Regions from separate parts of the Lysinibacillus sp. JK80 genome, predicted to be linked through region 1. Evidence: a T-box and tRNA genes for the amino acid it is inferred to sense, from the RefSeq annotation. Region 1 holds a T-box; the other holds one or more tRNA genes.
What was found. The T-box of region 1 lies ahead of tyrS (tyrosine--tRNA ligase). A T-box ahead of a tRNA ligase gene usually reads a tRNA of that ligase, here a tRNA-Tyr.
Positions count from the first base shown of each region.

Region 2: it encodes a tRNA-Tyr, which carries the amino acid that the T-box ahead of tyrS (tyrosine--tRNA ligase) is inferred to sense. The anticodon was not compared.

Region 1 is NZ_CP058997.1:3,369,981-3,379,226, reverse strand. Features, by position in the region: gene HXV90_RS16945 (acetylornithine transaminase) at 1-247, shown strand, start outside; gene HXV90_RS16940 (NAD-dependent epimerase/dehydratase family protein) at 360-1,241, opposite strand; gene HXV90_RS16935 (transglycosylase domain-containing protein) at 1,377-4,415, opposite strand; T-box leader at 4,518-4,726, shown strand; gene tyrS (tyrosine--tRNA ligase) at 4,810-6,078, shown strand; gene HXV90_RS16925 (cobalamin-binding protein) at 6,129-6,932, opposite strand; gene HXV90_RS16920 (iron-containing alcohol dehydrogenase) at 7,072-8,277, opposite strand; gene HXV90_RS16915 (MarR family winged helix-turn-helix transcriptional regulator) at 8,824-9,246, shown strand, end outside.
Region 2 is NZ_CP058997.1:4,418,034-4,427,279, reverse strand. Features, by position in the region: rRNA gene HXV90_RS22240 (23S ribosomal RNA) at 1-1,404, shown strand, start outside; rRNA gene rrf (5S ribosomal RNA) at 1,475-1,590, shown strand; gene mbcS (acyl-CoA synthetase MbcS) at 1,705-3,291, opposite strand; tRNA gene HXV90_RS22225 (tRNA-Asn) at 3,561-3,637, shown strand; tRNA gene HXV90_RS22220 (tRNA-Glu) at 3,751-3,825, shown strand; tRNA gene HXV90_RS22215 (tRNA-Val) at 3,881-3,956, shown strand; tRNA gene HXV90_RS22210 (tRNA-Tyr) at 3,975-4,058, shown strand; tRNA gene HXV90_RS22205 (tRNA-Gln) at 4,073-4,147, shown strand; tRNA gene HXV90_RS22200 (tRNA-Lys) at 4,161-4,233, shown strand; gene rocF (arginase) at 4,419-5,324, shown strand; gene sigW (RNA polymerase sigma factor SigW) at 5,458-6,021, shown strand; gene HXV90_RS22185 (anti-sigma factor family protein) at 6,035-6,661, shown strand; gene cdaA (diadenylate cyclase CdaA) at 6,811-7,647, shown strand; gene HXV90_RS22175 (CdaR family protein) at 7,640-8,716, shown strand; gene glmM (phosphoglucosamine mutase) at 8,931-9,246, shown strand, end outside.

The DNA of each region.
Region 1 (9,246 bases):
ATCTGCCTATTTTGTGGCACAACTAAGGGCTCATTTATCTTCTAGCTATACTGTTCAAGGCCAGGGTCTCTTGTTAGGGATTGGCTGTGGGGACACTGAAGTTGCGCCTTATATCGCGGCAGCGGAAGAAAGTGGTCTTTTATTAGTAGGGGCAGGGCCAACAGTTATTCGTCTTTTGCCTCCATTAACGGTCACGAAGGAAGAGATTGACAAAGCAGTAGCTATTTTAAAGAACATATTACCGTGATAATACACTTTCGTTCAGCAATGAAAGTGAGGCATTAGCGGCAAAAATGTCTAGACATTAGGGATGAACAAAGAATCTGCTAGATATGAGCAGATTCTTTGCGCTATAAATGCTATTGTAGCTGTTTTACTAATGTTGTCACTAATTTTGGTAACCAATCTTCAAGCTGACTAAACGTAAATCCTGCCTTCTCAGCCTTAGCATTGGACATATACCAATCAGCAGGCACCCCATAAGGAGACTGTGATTCCTCATCACCACCAATGAGGGAAATTTTTGCGCGCTGACCACTTGCTTCTTCAATTAGAGCAATTAGATATTTGAGAGATATGGCCCCTGATGCGGTAGCATTGTATGGTCCCTCAATAGGAGTAACGCCCGCAAAGTATAAAAATTCAGCAGCTTCCCCATCTGTAATATAACTCATCTTTGCATCTATGTTCGGTAAAGTAATTGGCTGATTCTGTAAAATATGTTCAACGTGGAAATGTAAACGTCGAGTATAATCATCTTCACCCATCACAATTGGGAAACGTACAGCTACGACTGGGAATGAAGCTTCTTTGAATAAGACTGCCTCTGCTTGTCGTTTTCCTTCTCCATAAGAAAATTCCTCTTGATGTCCCATACGAATTTGATACTGGTATGGATCAAAGTCTTCTTCCTTTTTCATCTTACCATCTACCTCATATGTTGAAAGAGTAGAAGTAAAGACGAGCTTTTTCGTTTTTCCCTTTAATATCTCGCAAATCGCTTGTGCCTCTTTGGGCGAATAGCAAATATTATCATAGACAATGTCCCATGTTGTATTGGCTAGTGCCTGCTCTAAAGCATCACGATCATTACGATTTACTACTAATTGCTTAACATGTGTACCAAAGGGATTGCCACTTTGACCACGTGTTAAAATTGTTACATTATGTCCATTTTGAATACAAAGATCAACTAGCTTTTTTCCAAAAAAACGTGTGCCTCCTAAAATCAATATGTTCATATATTTTCACCCCTTCAAAATAGTAGTCCTCTTAATAATGACAAAAAAACAGACTTACTACAATTCATAAGTAATATGCAGTAAGTCTGTTTAATTGATTATCTAATACAAATGCTTTTGCTAAGGCATAATGGATTAGCGCCTTGATGTTTCAGTTGGAGTAGTGGTATTACCATTGTCTCCTCCGTTTGTGCCATCTCCGGGGTTATCAGATCCATCGCCATTGCTTCCGGAGCCATCCCCGTTATTGGAGCCGTTGCCATTGTTACCAGAACCATCACCATTATTGGAGCCATTGCCGTTATTACCAGACCCGTTCCCGTTATTGGAGCCATTGCCGTTACTACCCGAACCATTACCATTGCCATTGCCATTAGTAGGTGGTGTTGTAGGTGGTATTGGTTCTTGGTCGTTTTCCTCTGGGTCAGGTTCATTTTCACTACCGCCAGTAGACACAACATTGGAGTGTGGTGATGTTAAACCTGTAATATCTACAGCGACCACTACATAAGCTTGTCCACTAGCAACGGTAATGCTTTGTGTTGACTCTAGTACGGACGTTACAAGTGTATTACCGCCATTCGTAACGTTGTAGATACGATAACCAACAACATCATTCGATGACTCTGACCATGATAATGTAGAGCCATTTACTGAAGCTGAGACAGCTGCTGGAGGGCTACCATCCGCTGGGAAATCAACTGCTGATACAGATGAATTCGACAATGTAGAATTCTTTGGTAACAGACTAGCAGGGTTCCCGCCAAGTCTACCTAACATTCGTTTAATAAAGTCTTGATTAATGCCTGCGCCACCTGCTTTTACAAACTCTGCTGGTGTATTTGGCAACGCATTATAAGTTTTTCCTTTAATCGTCACAACACTTGAAGATGCTAAGCTATCATCAGGTTGTGATGGTAAAAATACTTTCGCATTAAATAAATCTGAGCGTACAAGACCTGCGCTAGCACAAGCTGCAGAAGGGGCCATGCCGGAAATGCCACAGAATGATGCTGTCACAACATTTTTAGGCGCCTTAAAACTTGTTGGAGGGTCAATTAGCTGAGGGTCCGCATCGTAAACAGCATTCATTAAAGTACCCCATAGCTTATTCACCCGAACGCTTGGCTGTAAATAGGTGTTGTTAAATGCATAAAGTGTACGAGGTTGATCGTAACCCATCCAAACACCAAGAGATACATTAGGGTTATAACCAACTAACCAAACATCTTTATATTCTTGAGAAGTCCCTGTTTTTGCAGCGAAATCAGAAGAGAATTTTAATGTATTTCGTGCCATTGTCCCTGTTCCTTTAGTGAGAACATCACGTAGCATATCTGTCACGATATAAGATGTCTCTGGGCTAAATACTTGAACAGGTTCTACTTCATGTTGGTAAACAATATTTCCTTCTTGGTCTTCAATTCGATCAATCATATAAGCGTCAATGAATTGGCCACCATTTGCAAAGGTAGCAAATGCATTTGTATTTTCTTCAACAGTAGTTCCTTCGCTTAAAGCACCGATCCCAGTTGCTAGGTTAGTAAAATCATCTGGATGTAATTTTGAGAATCCCATTTTTACTAACAAATCTGCAGGGCGTCTACTAATAATATCATTATATAAACGTAGTGCTGAAATATTTTGAGAATCTGCTAAAGCTTCACGTGCTGGAATAAGACCTCGCTCATCACTCGTAATATAGTTACTTGGACTCCAAGAACCGATTGAGAATTTCACGTCAACTAATGGACTACCCGCACCGATTACGCCATACTCAATGGCAGGTCCATAAACAAGTAATGGTTTCATTGTAGAACCGTTAGAACGATAAGCTTGTGTTGCATGGTTTACTTGAGTGGTTTTAAAGTCTCGACCACCGACAAAGCTTAAAATACGACCTGTCGTATTCTCTATTAAAATACTACCTACTTGTACCGGCATCTCAATATCAATTTCTTCACCAGTAACAGGATCTTTCCCTTTACCAGTATACGTATGACCATAATACTGGAAGTCTTTTGCTGCTTTTTGCATCGCATCATACATATCTTTATTAATGGTTGAATAAATACGATAGCCTTTTGAACGAACATCACGATCTGCTAAAATCGTATATTTATCCTTTAATTTTTTTTCTGACTTTAAGCGCTCTGGGTCAATCCCATCATCTTTTGCTAATTTTTCAGCAATAATATCTTTTGCACGAGCTTCAAGCTCATAAGTCAACCAAGGATAACGATCCTCCGCGCGCATTTCTGGTCCACGGAAATCGGCAGCAATATCATAGTTTAACGCTTCATTATACTGTGCATCATCAATATAACCAGCTTCTTTCATACGATAAAGTACTGTTTTCATACGATCAATACCTGGTTTCAAAGCTTCTTCACTTTTCAGTTCACCTGTATTTGTAAATGGTGTATAAGCAAATGGTGCCTGTGGAATACCAGCTATGTACGCAGCTTGAGGAAGAGTCAATTCTTTTGCTTTTACGCCAAAAATTCCTTCCGCAGCTGTTTCAACACCTGCAATATTTCGTCCTGAAGAGTTACGACCATAGGGAATGATATTTAAATAAGCCTCTAATATTTCTTCCTTCGTCATAAAATGTTCTAAACGCATCGCTAGTAAAATTTCCTTAGCTTTACGCTCGTATGATACTTCATTAGTTAGTACTTGGTTTTTAATAAGCTGCTGGGTAAGTGTAGAACCACCTGTCTGCGTTGCAGAGTTTGTGACATCTTGTAATAACCCACGAATAACTGCTTTAGGAACAATTCCGTTATGCTCTCGGAAATATTCATCTTCTGTTGCCAGAACAGCATTCACGACCTCTGGTGCAACATTGCTAAGCGAAGTTTCACGTCGATCTAAATCTGTCCTTAATTTCCCAATATAAATATCGTTGGCAAAATAAATCTCACTGGTTTCTTCATAGCTAAAAATTTGATCCCTTAACTCTTGTTTTGAGCGTAACGGTTCTTCTTTTACAAGAGAAGCAAAATAACCAGCTCCAACTGAACCGACAAATACAGTGCCAACCAATGCAAAGACTAAAAATAGTAAAAATAAGTTCCAGGTAACACTACCTGAAATACGTAATTTCTTCATCCATTTTTGTTCAAGTAATTCATCGATCTTTGCATTGATTTTTTCAATCCAATCTTTCAATGTATCGACCTCCTAAAATCTTGTCTATTATAGCACATATTGTTTTAGCACGAACATAGTTATTGACTTTGAAAAAGAATCGTATAAAATTATGTTTATAGTTTTCTGGTGATGAAGAGCTTGCAGTAGTGTCTATATTCCCTGTTTAGAGAGCCAGTGGTTGGTGAAAACTGGTCATATTGTAGAGACGAATTACGTGCTTGGAGCTTAGACGTGCGCGCCTGCGATAAAGGCGGCTGAATGAAGTGGAAGGTGGATGACATCTTCAAGCTGGGTGGTACCGCGTTAGTTTGCAACTTAACGTCCCTGCATGCAATTGTTTGCGTGTAGGGACTTTTTTTATTTAAACATGTCCATGCACGTAATGAATTTAACCATTTTAGGAGGAATGAACATGACAAACGAATTATTACAAGATTTAGAATGGCGTGGTTTGCTATACCAACAAACAGATGCGGAAGGCATGGCAAAATTATTAGATGAACAATCTGTATCTTTATACTGTGGGGTAGATCCAACAGCTGACTCCATGCATATTGGACATATTGTTCCATTGTTAACACTTCGTCGATTCCAAAAAGCGGGCCACCGTCCAATTTTACTTGTTGGTGGTGCGACAGGGATGATCGGTGACCCATCTGGCCGTTCAGAAGAGCGCCAATTACAAACAGTAGAGCAAATCGATAAAAACGTTCAAGGAATCCGTAGTCAATTAGAACGTATTTTCGAATTTGCGGAAGATGGCAATGGTGCTCAGCTTGTGAACAATCGTGACTGGATTGGTAATATAAACACAATTGAATTTTTACGTGATTACGGGAAACTAATTAACGTAAACTATATGTTAGCAAAAGATACGATTGCTTCTCGTCTTGACACAGGAATCTCGTTTACAGAGTTTGCCTATACGTTAATTCAAGGTATTGATTACAATCATTTATACAATCACTACAATTGCCGTATTCAAGTAGGTGGCTCTGACCAATGGGGTAATATTACAACAGGGTTAGAGGTTATTCGTAAAACACACGAGGAAGAAACGAAAGCCTTTGGAATTACGATTCCATTAGTAACAAAGGCAGATGGTACAAAGTTTGGTAAAACCGCAGGTGGTGCTGTTTGGCTAGATAGTAAGAAAACATCTCCATATGAATTCTACCAATTCTGGATCAATGCAGCTGATGCAGATGTCATAAAATACTTAAAAATCTTCACGTTCCTATCTCGTGAAGAAATTGAAGCTTTAGCCGTATCTGTAGAGGAGGAGCCACATTTACGTAAGGCCCAAAAGGCGCTAGCTGAAGAAATGACTCGTTTAATACATGGTCAAGAGGCATTAGAGCAAGCCATCCGTATTACAGCTGCTTTATTCTCAGGAGATCTAAAAGCACTTTCAGCCGAAGAAATGAAGGACGCTTTTAAAGACGTTCCTTCTATTGAAATGGCTAAAGAGGATAAAAACATTGTGGACCTACTTGTGGAGGCCGGCATTTCCTCTTCAAAACGTCAAGCACGTGAAGATGTATCAAATGGTGCTATTAGTGTAAACGGTGAAAAGGTAACAGATTTAGAATATGTAGTCGATGCGAAGGATCGTTTAGAGGATGCATTTAGCATTGTCCGTCGAGGTAAGAAAAAATATCATATGGTGAAATTTATCTAATTTCTATTTGCAAAACCACATCCCCAAAAACACTGGATGTGGTTTTTTCATCATAAGAAACTTGGAGGTTTTATTTGTTCATATTCTTTAGGATGCAGTATTTTTCCAAGCTTTATAGCACCTTCAATAAGTCGTGGAGAAGGGCGACAATACAGCCATTCTTCCATTACATGGAGCTGTTCCGATTGAATGGCATGTAACTCTTTGGCATTTGGACGTTTTAATAAATTAGCAGGTTGGATACGCTCAAATGCGACACCAACCCAAGCCATCATGATATAGTCAGGCTGGCGTTTAACAACATCTGTCCAATCTGTTTGAACACTAGCAAGCTCAACATCTTGAAATAGATTTATGCCACCAGCAAGAGCGCTAATTTCTGTTAGCCAATTTATTTTCCCAGGAGTGAAAATAGGGTTCGGCCACCATTCCCAATACAGGGTAGGTTTCTTCGGAATTGTTTGTGCAATGGAATACATTTTTTCGATGGAATGCATGTACTCTTCAGCAATTGTCTTTGCTTGTTCCTCCACTTGACAAGCTTTCCCGAGTGTCAGAAGATCTTGCGCAATTTCTTCTAATGAGTTTGCATTAAAAATAATATGAGGAATATTTCTTTCTTTTAGTGCCTCAATGTTTTTTTCCATACCAGGTACACTCAAGGAAGCCAGAACAAGATCAGGCTGTAATGCCTCTAATGCATCCATGTTAATTGATAAATCAGGCCCAAGCTGTGGTAGATCTTTAACCGATGATGGCCAATCAGAATAATCATCAACTCCAACGAGCTGGTCTGTCAGCCCTAAATAGGCGACTAATTCTGTATTGCTAGGACAAATTGAAATTAAACGCATATTATTTTCTCCTATTCTTTTTAAGAAAAGTATAGCGAGAGTTCCCGTGATAGACAATGTGTGTGTATCGAGTCCATAAAAAAGTGGAGAAAACATTTGTTTTCTCCATCCTTTGTATAGGCTTATAGGAAACCGTCGATTAAGAAAGGGCAACTGCCTCGAGTGACTCTTCTTTTTTCACAATAGGACCCATTGCATTTGTGATGATTTGTTTGATATCCTCTAGTGTTGCTTTACGAGGGTTCGTCTCAGCACACACATCTAATAATGCATTTTTTGCTAAGATCTCAATATCCTCATCTTTTGCACCTAATTCACGGAAGCCGCTAGGAATATTTAAATCTTGTGATAACTTCTCAATAGCTGTAATAGCCTTTTCAGCCGCATCTCGCTTACTTAAACCTTCTACATTTTCTCCTAATAATTCAGCGATACGAGCAAAGCGCTCTGTACGTGCTGTGACATTAAATCGACAAACATGTGGCAATAAAATAGCGTTGCACACGCCATGTGGTAGGTTATAGAAACCACCCAATTGATGAGCAATTGCATGAACATAGCCAAGTGATGCATTATTAAAGGCCATTCCCGCTAAAAATTGTGCATATACCATTTGTTCACGCGCTTCTATATCAGCTCCATTTGCATAGGCACGTGGTAGATATTCAGGAATTAGCTGAAGGACCTTTTCAGCACATGCGTCCGTGATTGGTGTAGCATTCGTAGAAACGAATGATTCAATAGCATGTGTTAGTGCATCGACCCCAGTAGCTGCCGTAAGAGCAGGAGGTAAACCAATCATTAATTCAGGATCGTTTATAGAAAGTAACGGTGTCACATGCTTATCAACAATGGCCATTTTTACTTTGCGTGCTGTATCCGTGATAATAGTGAAACGAGTCATTTCACTGGCAGTACCAGCAGTTGTATTAATTGCAATTAATGGCACAAGTGGATTTTGTGATTTATCAACGCCTTCATAATCATGAATGCGTCCACCATTCGAAGCAATAAGTCCGATACCTTTTGCTGCATCGTGTGCGCTGCCTCCTCCAAGAGAAACAATAGAATCACAGTTTTCCGCATGATACACGGAAATGCCATCTTCTATGTTTTGATCTGTTGGATTTGGTTCTGCTTTAGGGAAAATTGCTACATCAATTCCAGCAGCTGTAATGATGTTTGCAATTTGTTCTGAGAGACCTAATTTGTGTAGACCCTCATCTGTTACGATTAATGTCTTTTTCACTTCTAAATCATTTAAGCGTTTACCAACTTCTTGAATTGCTCCAGGTCCAAATAAGTTTGTTTTCGGCATAACAAATTGCTTTAGAACGTCTGACATATTTCCAACCCCTTTTAAAAAATTATTATTGCTTGAATGATGGTGAACCACCTTTCGCAATTCATCGTATTCTATTTTTTGTAAAAGTTCAACTCGTATTTTTATTAAAATTGTTAAATTTCTTCATGTTATTATTTTACAAAAAAGTTAAGGTGATGATAGGAGCATTGGAATGTTGTTTTGTTGTAGAATATTGAATTTAAAAAGGTTTTAAAAATATTTTACTATGAAAGTAAAATATATTTTTTGGAAAACAGTTCTATTTTGATGATCTAATGAATAGTAAATAACTGATATTTTGTTTTTATTATAAAGGTAGTGATTATGTTATTTTGAAACTATGTAATTGTTATTTTAAAGTACATAAAATTGCCACAATATAAGAGAAAAAATTATTGTTGGTTATAATAATCTGGGCAATGCGTCTGCGCTAAAAAAGTAGTGCATCATTTTGAAGAAATCAGTGAAAATAAAAATTCTTGCTTTGGATTAAATTTATAGTTAGAATAGTTGATAGTTAGATAATCTAATTAAAAGGTGATTGTAATGACAAAAAGTAAGAAAACGTACACACATGAAGATGATTTACCTGTATTAGGGGTAGAGCCGTATATTGAACTGATTCAAATGTCTTCTTCAAGTGATACAAATCGAGAAGATGCCAAGCTGGGATTAATGTTGTTATGGTTAAGTGATTATGTGCTGGATGTAGCAGACAATGAGTTAGCTCCTTTTGGCATTACGGAAAGTAAATTAGACTTATTACTATTGCTGACTCTACATGAAGATAGACGAGCGACTCCATCAGCTTTAGCTCAACGATTAGGAATTACGAGAGCATCAGCAACGTCAATGCTTGATTGGCTAGAAAAGAGAAATCTTGTTGTACGGAATCATAGTAAAGAAGATCGGAGGAAGGTCTATGTAAGTTTAACGGATGAAGGTCGTGCTTTTATAACGAAAGTGTTA
Region 2 (9,246 bases), 1.0 Mb from region 1:
GTAAGGCGTGTGTGTAGGCAAATCCGCACACTGTAACGTTGAGCTGTGATGGCGAGTCCGTATGGACGAAGTTCCTGATTTCACACTGCCAAGAAAAGCCTCTATCGAGGTGAGAGGTGCCCGTACCGCAAACCGACACAGGTAGTCGAGGAGAGAATCCTAAGGTGTGCGAGAGAACTCTCGTTAAGGAACTCGGCAAAATGACCCCGTAACTTCGGGAGAAGGGGTGCTCTTGAGCGTGCAAGCGCATGAGAGCCGCAGTGAATAGGCCCAGGCGACTGTTTAGCAAAAACACAGGTCTCTGCAAAACCGTAAGGTGACGTATAGGGGCTGACGCCTGCCCGGTGCTGGAAGGTTAAGAGGAGTGGTTAGCGCAAGCGAAGCTGCGAATTGAAGCCCCAGTAAACGGCGGCCGTAACTATAACGGTCCTAAGGTAGCGAAATTCCTTGTCGGGTAAGTTCCGACCCGCACGAAAGGCGTAACGATCTGGGCACTGTCTCAACGAGAGACTCGGTGAAATTATAGTACCTGTGAAGATGCAGGTTACCCGCGACAGGACGGAAAGACCCCGTGGAGCTTTACTGTAGCCTGATATTGAATTTTGGTACAACTTGTACAGGATAGGTAGGAGCCAGAGATCTCGGAGCGCCAGCTTCGAAGGAGGCGTCGGTGGGATACTACCCTGGTTGTATTGAAATTCTAACCCATGCCCCTTAGCGGGGCAGGAGACAGTGTCAGGCGGACAGTTTGACTGGGGCGGTCGCCTCCTAAAAGGTAACGGAGGCGCCCAAAGGTTCCCTCAGAATGGTTGGAAATCATTCGTAGAGTGTAAAGGCACAAGGGAGCTTGACTGCGAGACCTACAAGTCGAGCAGGGTCGAAAGACGGGCTTAGTGATCCGGTGGTTCCGCATGGAAGGGCCATCGCTCAACGGATAAAAGCTACCCCGGGGATAACAGGCTTATCTCCCCCAAGAGTCCACATCGACGGGGAGGTTTGGCACCTCGATGTCGGCTCATCGCATCCTGGGGCTGTAGTCGGTCCCAAGGGTTGGGCTGTTCGCCCATTAAAGCGGTACGCGAGCTGGGTTCAGAACGTCGTGAGACAGTTCGGTCCCTATCCGTCGTGGGCGTAGGAAATTTGAGAGGAGCTGTCCTTAGTACGAGAGGACCGGGATGGACACACCGCTGGTGTACCAGTTGTCTTGCCAAAGGCATCGCTGGGTAGCTATGTGTGGACGGGATAAGTGCTGAAAGCATCTAAGCATGAAGCCCCCCTCAAGATGAGATTTCCCATTACGCAAGTAAGTAAGATCCCTCAAAGACGATGAGGTAGATAGGTTCGAGGTGGAAGTGTGGTGACACATGGAGCTGACGAATACTAATCGATCGAGGACTTAACCAAAAAAGTTTGAAACATTCAATGCACCGTTTATCCAGTTTTGAAAGAATAAATCTTTCAATTAAATAAAAAGTCTAGTGATGATGGCAAAGAGGTCACACCCGTTCCCATACCGAACACGGAAGTTAAGCTCTTTAGCGCCGATGGTAGTTGGGGGCTTCCCCCTGTGAGAGTAGGACGTCGCTAGGCGCAAAAAGTCGCTACTGATACACTCAGTAGTGGCTTTTTTTGAGCCGATTATTTATTTATAAATACATAAAAGAAGGCATCCTCAATGGGTGCCTTCTTGTTTTGATACTTAACTTAATGCGTATGAACTGTAGTAGCTCGTAGTTCGATACGGCGAATTTTCCCTGATGTCGTTTTTGGTAACTCATCAAGAAAGACGATACTACGAGGGTATTTATAAGGGGCTGTTAACGCTTTTACATGCTCCTGTAGCTCCTTTGTTAACTCCTCTTCATTACATTCTTTGAAGCCTTCTCGTAAGATAACAAATGCCTTTACAATATGCCCCCTAATTTCATCTGGCGCAGCTACAACTGCACATTCTTGTACAGCTTCATGTTTGTTTAATGCATCTTCAACTTCAAATGGTCCGATCGTATAACCAGATGAAATAATAATGTCATCTCCACGACCTTCAAACCAGAAGTAACCGTCTTCATCACATTTTGCTTGATCACCTGTAATATACCAATCCCCACGAAATGCAGCTTGTGTGCGCTCTGGTTCTTTATAATATTCTTTAAATAAAGCTGGTGAAGATTTGTGAACAGCAATATCACCAACTTCGCCAACTGGCGCTTCATTCCCTTCATTGTCGATAATACGTACAATATTACCTGGAGTTGGAACACCCATAGATCCAGGACGTAATTCTGTGTTTTCGAGTGTACCAATTAATAATGTGTTTTCTGTTTGTCCATAGCCGTCACGTACTTTTAGTCCAAAATGATTCATAAATGTTTCGATAACTGGACGATTTAAAGGTTCACCAGCAGAAACGGCACTACGTAGAGATGATAGATTGTAGTCTTGTAAATTATCGATTTTCGCCATAATCCGGTATTCAGTCGGTGTACAACATAGAACATTAACTTTTTCATCCTGCATTAATTGAAGATAGGTTTTTGCATCGAATCCACCATGATAGACAAATGCAGTAGCACCGAGCATGATTGTGGATAAAAAAGGACTCCATATCCACTTTTGCCAACCAGGAGCAGCTGTTGCCCACACGAGGTCTCCTTCACGTACACAAAGCCATTTTGAAGCTGCAGTTCTAATATGTGCATATCCCCAGCCATGTGAATGAACAACGCCTTTAGGTTTACCAGTTGTACCAGATGTATAAGAAAGGAATGCCATGTCATCACGTGTAGTAGCTACGGCTGTAAATGTAGCTGGCTGGCTGCTTGCTAATTCATCTAAAGAAGTCCAATCTCCTTTCGCAGAACCGATCACTAGTTTATTTTTCAATGCGTCTACAGAAGAAGCAATTTGATCAACTTCACTAGTAAAAGCCTCATAAGCAATAACTGCACTAGCAGAAGAATGTTCCATCCGATATTCTAAATCGCTTGCACGTAGCATCTCTGAACATGAAATGGGTACGATACCAGCCTTTAAGCAGCCTAGAAAAACGAAATAGGCTTCTGGAAGTCGAGGAATAATAACTAATACACGATCACCTTTTTGAAGCCCCTTCTCCGTAAAAGCGTTTGCGTATTGATTCATTTTTTGGTTAAGCTCCACATAAGAAACTGTACGTCTCTCTTGTTGTGTATTTAACCAACGTATTGCTTGGCGATCACTATCTTGCGAAAATTTTTCTAATTCCTCTGTGATGTTATAAAATTCAGGTGCAATTAAATCATTTGATACCATCTTGAACATCCTCCCCCAGAAAATTTGATAGAAAATTCATAAAACTATTTTTATTTTAACAATTACAATAATATACAGCAAGAATATTTAGTACGTTAAATAGAAATATTAGAATTAATAGAGAACTATTATGCTTTCAAACGAATATAGGAGCATACTTCGACAAAAAATATAAAAATTTTCACAAAATGTGTTGCATTATTTATAATGCTTGCTATAATAATAAATGTACTTAAGAGGTTGTCTAAAACCAAAGTGAATAGCATTGTTCCGAAGTAGCTCAGTTGGTAGTAGCACCTGACTGTTAATCAGGTTGTCGCAGGTTCGAGTCCTGCCTTCGGAGCCATTTTTTTGTCCTTTTTTCAAATGCTATAATACATAAAAAAAATTGTGGAAAAGCATTGCAATTATTAATGAAAAATGTTATTATAATTCTTGTCTTGTTTGAGACGTAATATTGGCCCCTTGGTCAAGTGGTTAAGACACCGCCCTTTCACGGCGGTAACACGGGTTCGAATCCCGTAGGGGTCACCATTTAAAACATAGGCTTTATAAAGAATATAAACTGTGATATAACACCTGTTTCTATGGAGGATTAGCTCAGCTGGGAGAGCATCTGCCTTACAAGCAGAGGGTCGGCGGTTCGAGCCCGTCATCCTCCACCATTCTTATTGTGTTATTTCGGAGGGGTAGCGAAGTGGCTAAACGCGGCGGACTGTAAATCCGCTCCTTAGGGTTCGGCGGTTCGAATCCGTCCCCCTCCACCAGTTTTATAAATGATTGGGGTATAGCCAAGCGGTAAGGCAACGGATTTTGATTCCGTCATGCCTAGGTTCGAATCCTAGTACCCCAGCCATTTTTTCTTTTATGAGCCATTAGCTCAGTTGGTAGAGCATCTGACTTTTAATCAGAGGGTCGAAGGTTCGAGTCCTTCATGGCTCACTTTTTTAGAATGAAAATTATTCAAAAGTGTTATATTAACTACAGATAACTAATCTCTTGCTGAAAACAGTAGGAGATTTTTTTATGTTATTTATAAATGAATAAATATACAATTTTTTGTCGAGTTGAGCCAAGTGGTATGTAGGCTTTACAATAATCTTATAACTTTTAGGGGGTATAAAAACATGAATAAACTTAATATTTCTATTATTGGAGTACCAACAGATTACGGACAAACACGCCGTGGGGTAGATATGGGACCAAGTGCTATTCGATATGCAGGTATTGTTGAACGTTTAGAGGCTATCGGACACGATGTACAGGATCAAGGGGATATTCGTGTTAGTCAAAAGCTTGCTGACGGAGCTGTGGATGAAAAATTACTAAATTTAGAGGAAGTTGTAGATGTTAGTACTGCATTAGCAAATAGTGTGCATGAAGTAGTGGAACAAAAGAAATTCCCACTCGTATTTGGTGGAGACCATAGCATTGCTATTGGAACATTAGCTGGATTAGGTGAGCATTACAAAAATCTCGGTGTTATCTGGTATGACGCTCATGCAGATTTAAATACACCTGAAACAACACCTTCAGGCAATATACATGGGATGCCGTTAGCTGTTAGTATTGGGCTAGGACATGAACGTTTAGTGCAAATTCGCAACTATGCTCCAAAAATTAAGCCAGAAAACGTGATTATTATTGGAGCTCGTTCAGTAGACCCAGGAGAACGTGAATTGATACGTCAACAAGGAATTAAAGTATATACAATGCATGAAATCGACCGACTTGGCATGACACGTGTGATGGAAGATGCACTTGCTTATTTAAAGGAACGAAATGTTGATGGCTTACATTTATCACTTGATTTAGACGGATTAGATCCACTTTATACGCCAGGTGTGGGTACACCAGTTCCAGGCGGAATTACGTACCGAGAAAGCCATTTAGCAATGGAAATGTTACAAGAATCAGGCATGGTAACTTCAGCAGAGTTTGTAGAGGTAAATCCTATATTAGATGAAAAGAATACAACAGCAAATGTGGCTGTTGCATTAATGGGATCTTTATTTGGCGAAACACTAGTTTAAAGAAAATTTGACAAAAAATTGCCTGTTGCCACATTGCATAAAAATCTTTTGCTATAATTGAATTAAAACGAAACTTTTCTTATTGGTGCTTCGTATAGTATAAGACAGTTGTAAAGGTGGAGAAGTCAACACAATGGATGCGTTAGTAAATAAGAGAATAAAACAAGTGCTTAAAGGCGATCAAAACGCATTTGCCGATATTGTGAGTCTCTATCAGCACAAACTGTACCAAGTATGCTATCGAATGTTAGGCAACAAACAAGAGTCTGAAGACATTGCTCAAGAGGCTTTTGTGCGAGCTTATATGAACTTGCATACATTTGATCAGAAAAGAAAGTTTTCAACGTGGCTTTATCGCATAGCGACAAACCTCTGCATTGACCGTATTCGAAAAAAGAAACCGGATTATTATTTAGATGCAGAAGTAGCTGGTACAGAAGGGCTTGATATGTATTCGCAAATCGCAGCAGATGACCAGCTACCAGAGGAGCAGTTAGAACAAATGGAGCTGCAAGATCGCATTCAATATGAAATTGGACGATTGCCGGATAAATACCGTTCGGTTATAGTATTGAAATATATAGAAGAGTTATCGTTACAAGAGATTAGCGAGATTTTAGATATGCCGCTTGGAACGGTGAAAACGAGGATTCACCGCGGACGTGAGGCATTACGTAAGCAATTAAACAATCTGTAGGAGGGGGAGCGTCATGAATACTTGTCCAGAGCATATTATAGACTATATGCATGATTATTTAGACGGTGACATTAGTCGTGAGCATGAGCAAGAGTTGAAACAACACTTGCATACATGTAATGATTGTAAACAGTTGATGCAAGAATTGAGTGAAACAATCGCCTTTGTGAAGAGTGCTTCCCACATTACAGCGCCTCCGAGTTTTGAAGCAGCAGTTATGGCTCGTTTACCAAAACCAAAAAGTCGAGTAGGTATACAAAAATGGATTCGCCGGCATCCGTTCTTTGTGGCAGCAGCAGTATTTTGCTTATTCATGAGTGCTACATTATTGGGTAGCTTCATGGATGACCAGCATTTCTCGGTGACCAAGCAACCTAATTTAGTTGTGGATGGTCAAACAGTGATTGTCCCTGAAGGAGAAGTGGTAAAAGGCGATATTGTTGTGAAAAATGGCGATTTGATTGTTGAAGGTGAAGTTGATGGCAACGTCACAGTAATCAACGGGCAATATATGGCATCTTCAGCGGTAGTTTCAGGGAGAATCGAAGAAATTGACGAAGTATTTGAATGGTTATGGTATACAATTAAAAATTCTGTTAAGACAGCCATGACATTTGAGGAAAAAGAAGAAACTAAATAACACTCTATACGTCCTAAAAAATAGTGCACGTGAGAGGCTGAAAGGTCTACTCTTCTGAGTAGACTTTTTATTTGAAAAAAGTTACATTTGATAAGAATGTGATATACTTGAATGTGTATGGATTCGTAATGAAAAGTGGGGGATGCCACGTGCAAATTATCGAACATTTCACGGATTTAACACCTGTGAATATTGTTATTAACTTCATTGATGTACTGCTCGTTTGGTACGTTGTTTATAAAGTCTTAACCCTCATTAAAGGTACGAAGGCTGTCCAATTACTTAAGGGAATATTCGTCATTATTATTGCACGAATTGCAACAGACCTTTTAGGGTTACAAACACTTGGCTGGATGCTACAACAAGTTATTGAGTTTGGTTTCCTAGCGATTATTATTATTTTCCAACCTGAAATCAGACGTGGTTTAGAACAAATTGGACGAGGAAAGCTATTCCAACGTTCATCAAGTCAAGAAGAAGAAGAACAAACAAGACTTATTGAGGCTATGAAGAAGTCTGTAAGTTATATGGCTAAACGTCGAATAGGTGCGTTAATTTCTATTGAAAAAGAAACAGGTCTTAATGAATATATTGAAACAGGTATAGGGCTAAATGCTGAAATATCATCAGAATTACTGATTAATATCTTTATACCAAATACCCCGCTACATGATGGGGCTGTTATTATGCAAAAAGATAAAGTTACAGCAGCGGCTTGTTATTTACCTTTATCTGAAAGCCCATTTATTTCAAAAGAGTTAGGGACACGCCACCGTGCTGCTCTTGGCTTAAGTGAAGTTACAGATGCTATTACAATTGTTGTGTCAGAAGAAACAGGCGCAATTAGTATAACATTAAATGGTAATCTCCATCGAAATCTATCTCTAGAGGAGTTTGAAACATTATTAAGAAAAATGTGGTTCGGATCAGTACAAGAATCAAATGCATCCTCTAAGTTGACTTGGAGGGGGAAAAAGAATGGATAAAATGATGGATAGCCCTTGGGTACTTAGAATCATCGCGCTATTTTTAGCTTTTTTGCTTTTTTTCTCAGTGCGTACTGAGTTGTCACCTTTAAATAAAGCTACCTCAAATGAACAAACGGATGTTATTCGTGATGTTCCAGTGGATGTTTATTACGATAATGAGAATCTTATTGTGACAGGTTTACCTGAAACTGTGGATGTAACGATAGAAGGTCCCATGGCATTGGTTTTAAAAGCAAAGGGAGCTAAGGATTTTTCTATATTTGCGGATTTGAGCAATTTATTGCTGGGAGAGCATGATGTAAAACTGCAATACGAAAATATTTCAGAAAAGTTAAAGGTGACATTAGACCCTGCAACTGTTCATGTGAATATTGAGGAAAAGGTCACGCAGGAGTTCCGAGTGGACCCTGAAATGAACAAACGTTTAATCGAAGAAGGTTTTATCTTAAAAGAAATGACGGCCAACCCGCCAACTGTTTATGTAACAGGTGCAAAAAGTGCTATTGAAAGCATTAGTTATGTAAAAGCAACTGTTACAGGAGAGCAGGGCTTGAAGCAATCATTCACGCAGGAAGCAGCTGTAAAAGTATTAGATAGAGATTTAAATAAGTTAGACGTGACTATTGAACCTGAAATTGTGAAAGTTCAAGTAGATATAGCGGAGTATAGTCGAGAGATCCCAGTTGTCCTTAAGGAAACAGGGCAAGCTGCCGAAGACATTACCATTAACTCATTAACATTTACACCAAAAATGATCAAAGTGTATGGTAGAAAATCAATTATTGACAGTTTAACATCCATTCCAATAACAGTTGACCTGTCAAAAATTACTGAGTCCAAAACTTATGAATTTGATGTAAAATTACCAGATGGTGTGACAAAAATATCTGACAAGAAAATAAAAGTGAAGGCAGATATTACAAAGGTTGAACAAGAAGAACAGCAGAAAACACCAGCTTCTACAGAGGAAACGCCACCTCCAACTGAAGAACCTGATGTGACAGATGAGAGTACTACAACTGATAAAAATACGTCAACTGAGGAATCGGAAGATATTGATTCTTAAACAATATGTGACTATAATTTTATTTTGATTCTAAATCAAAAATCCAATCAGGTTTGTAATTCAGGTTTCATCAAACAAACTGGCAGAGTGGAATATTAATAATTACCAATGAAATGAACAAAAGCAGACTTTTCCAAAAGTAAGCGGACAAGTGTCTAATGCTTGATAGAAACTCACTAGGCACTGTCTTGCATTGAAGGAGAGAATAAGTAGAATGGGTAAATATTTTGGAACAGATGGCGTCCGTGGCGTCGCGAATAGTGAATTAACACCAGAATTTGCATTTAAACTTGGTCGTATAGGCGGCTATGTTTTAACAAAAGATGCAACTGACCGTCCAAAGGTTTTAATTGGTCGTGACACACGTATTTCAGGCGAGATGCTTGAAGGTGCACTTGTGGCTGGTCTTTTATCAATTGGGGTAGAGGTAATGCGTCTGGGTATTATTTCAACACCAGGTGTGGCATACCTTACTCGAATTATGAGCGCAGATGCAGGCGTCATGATTTCAGCTTCACATAACCCAGTTG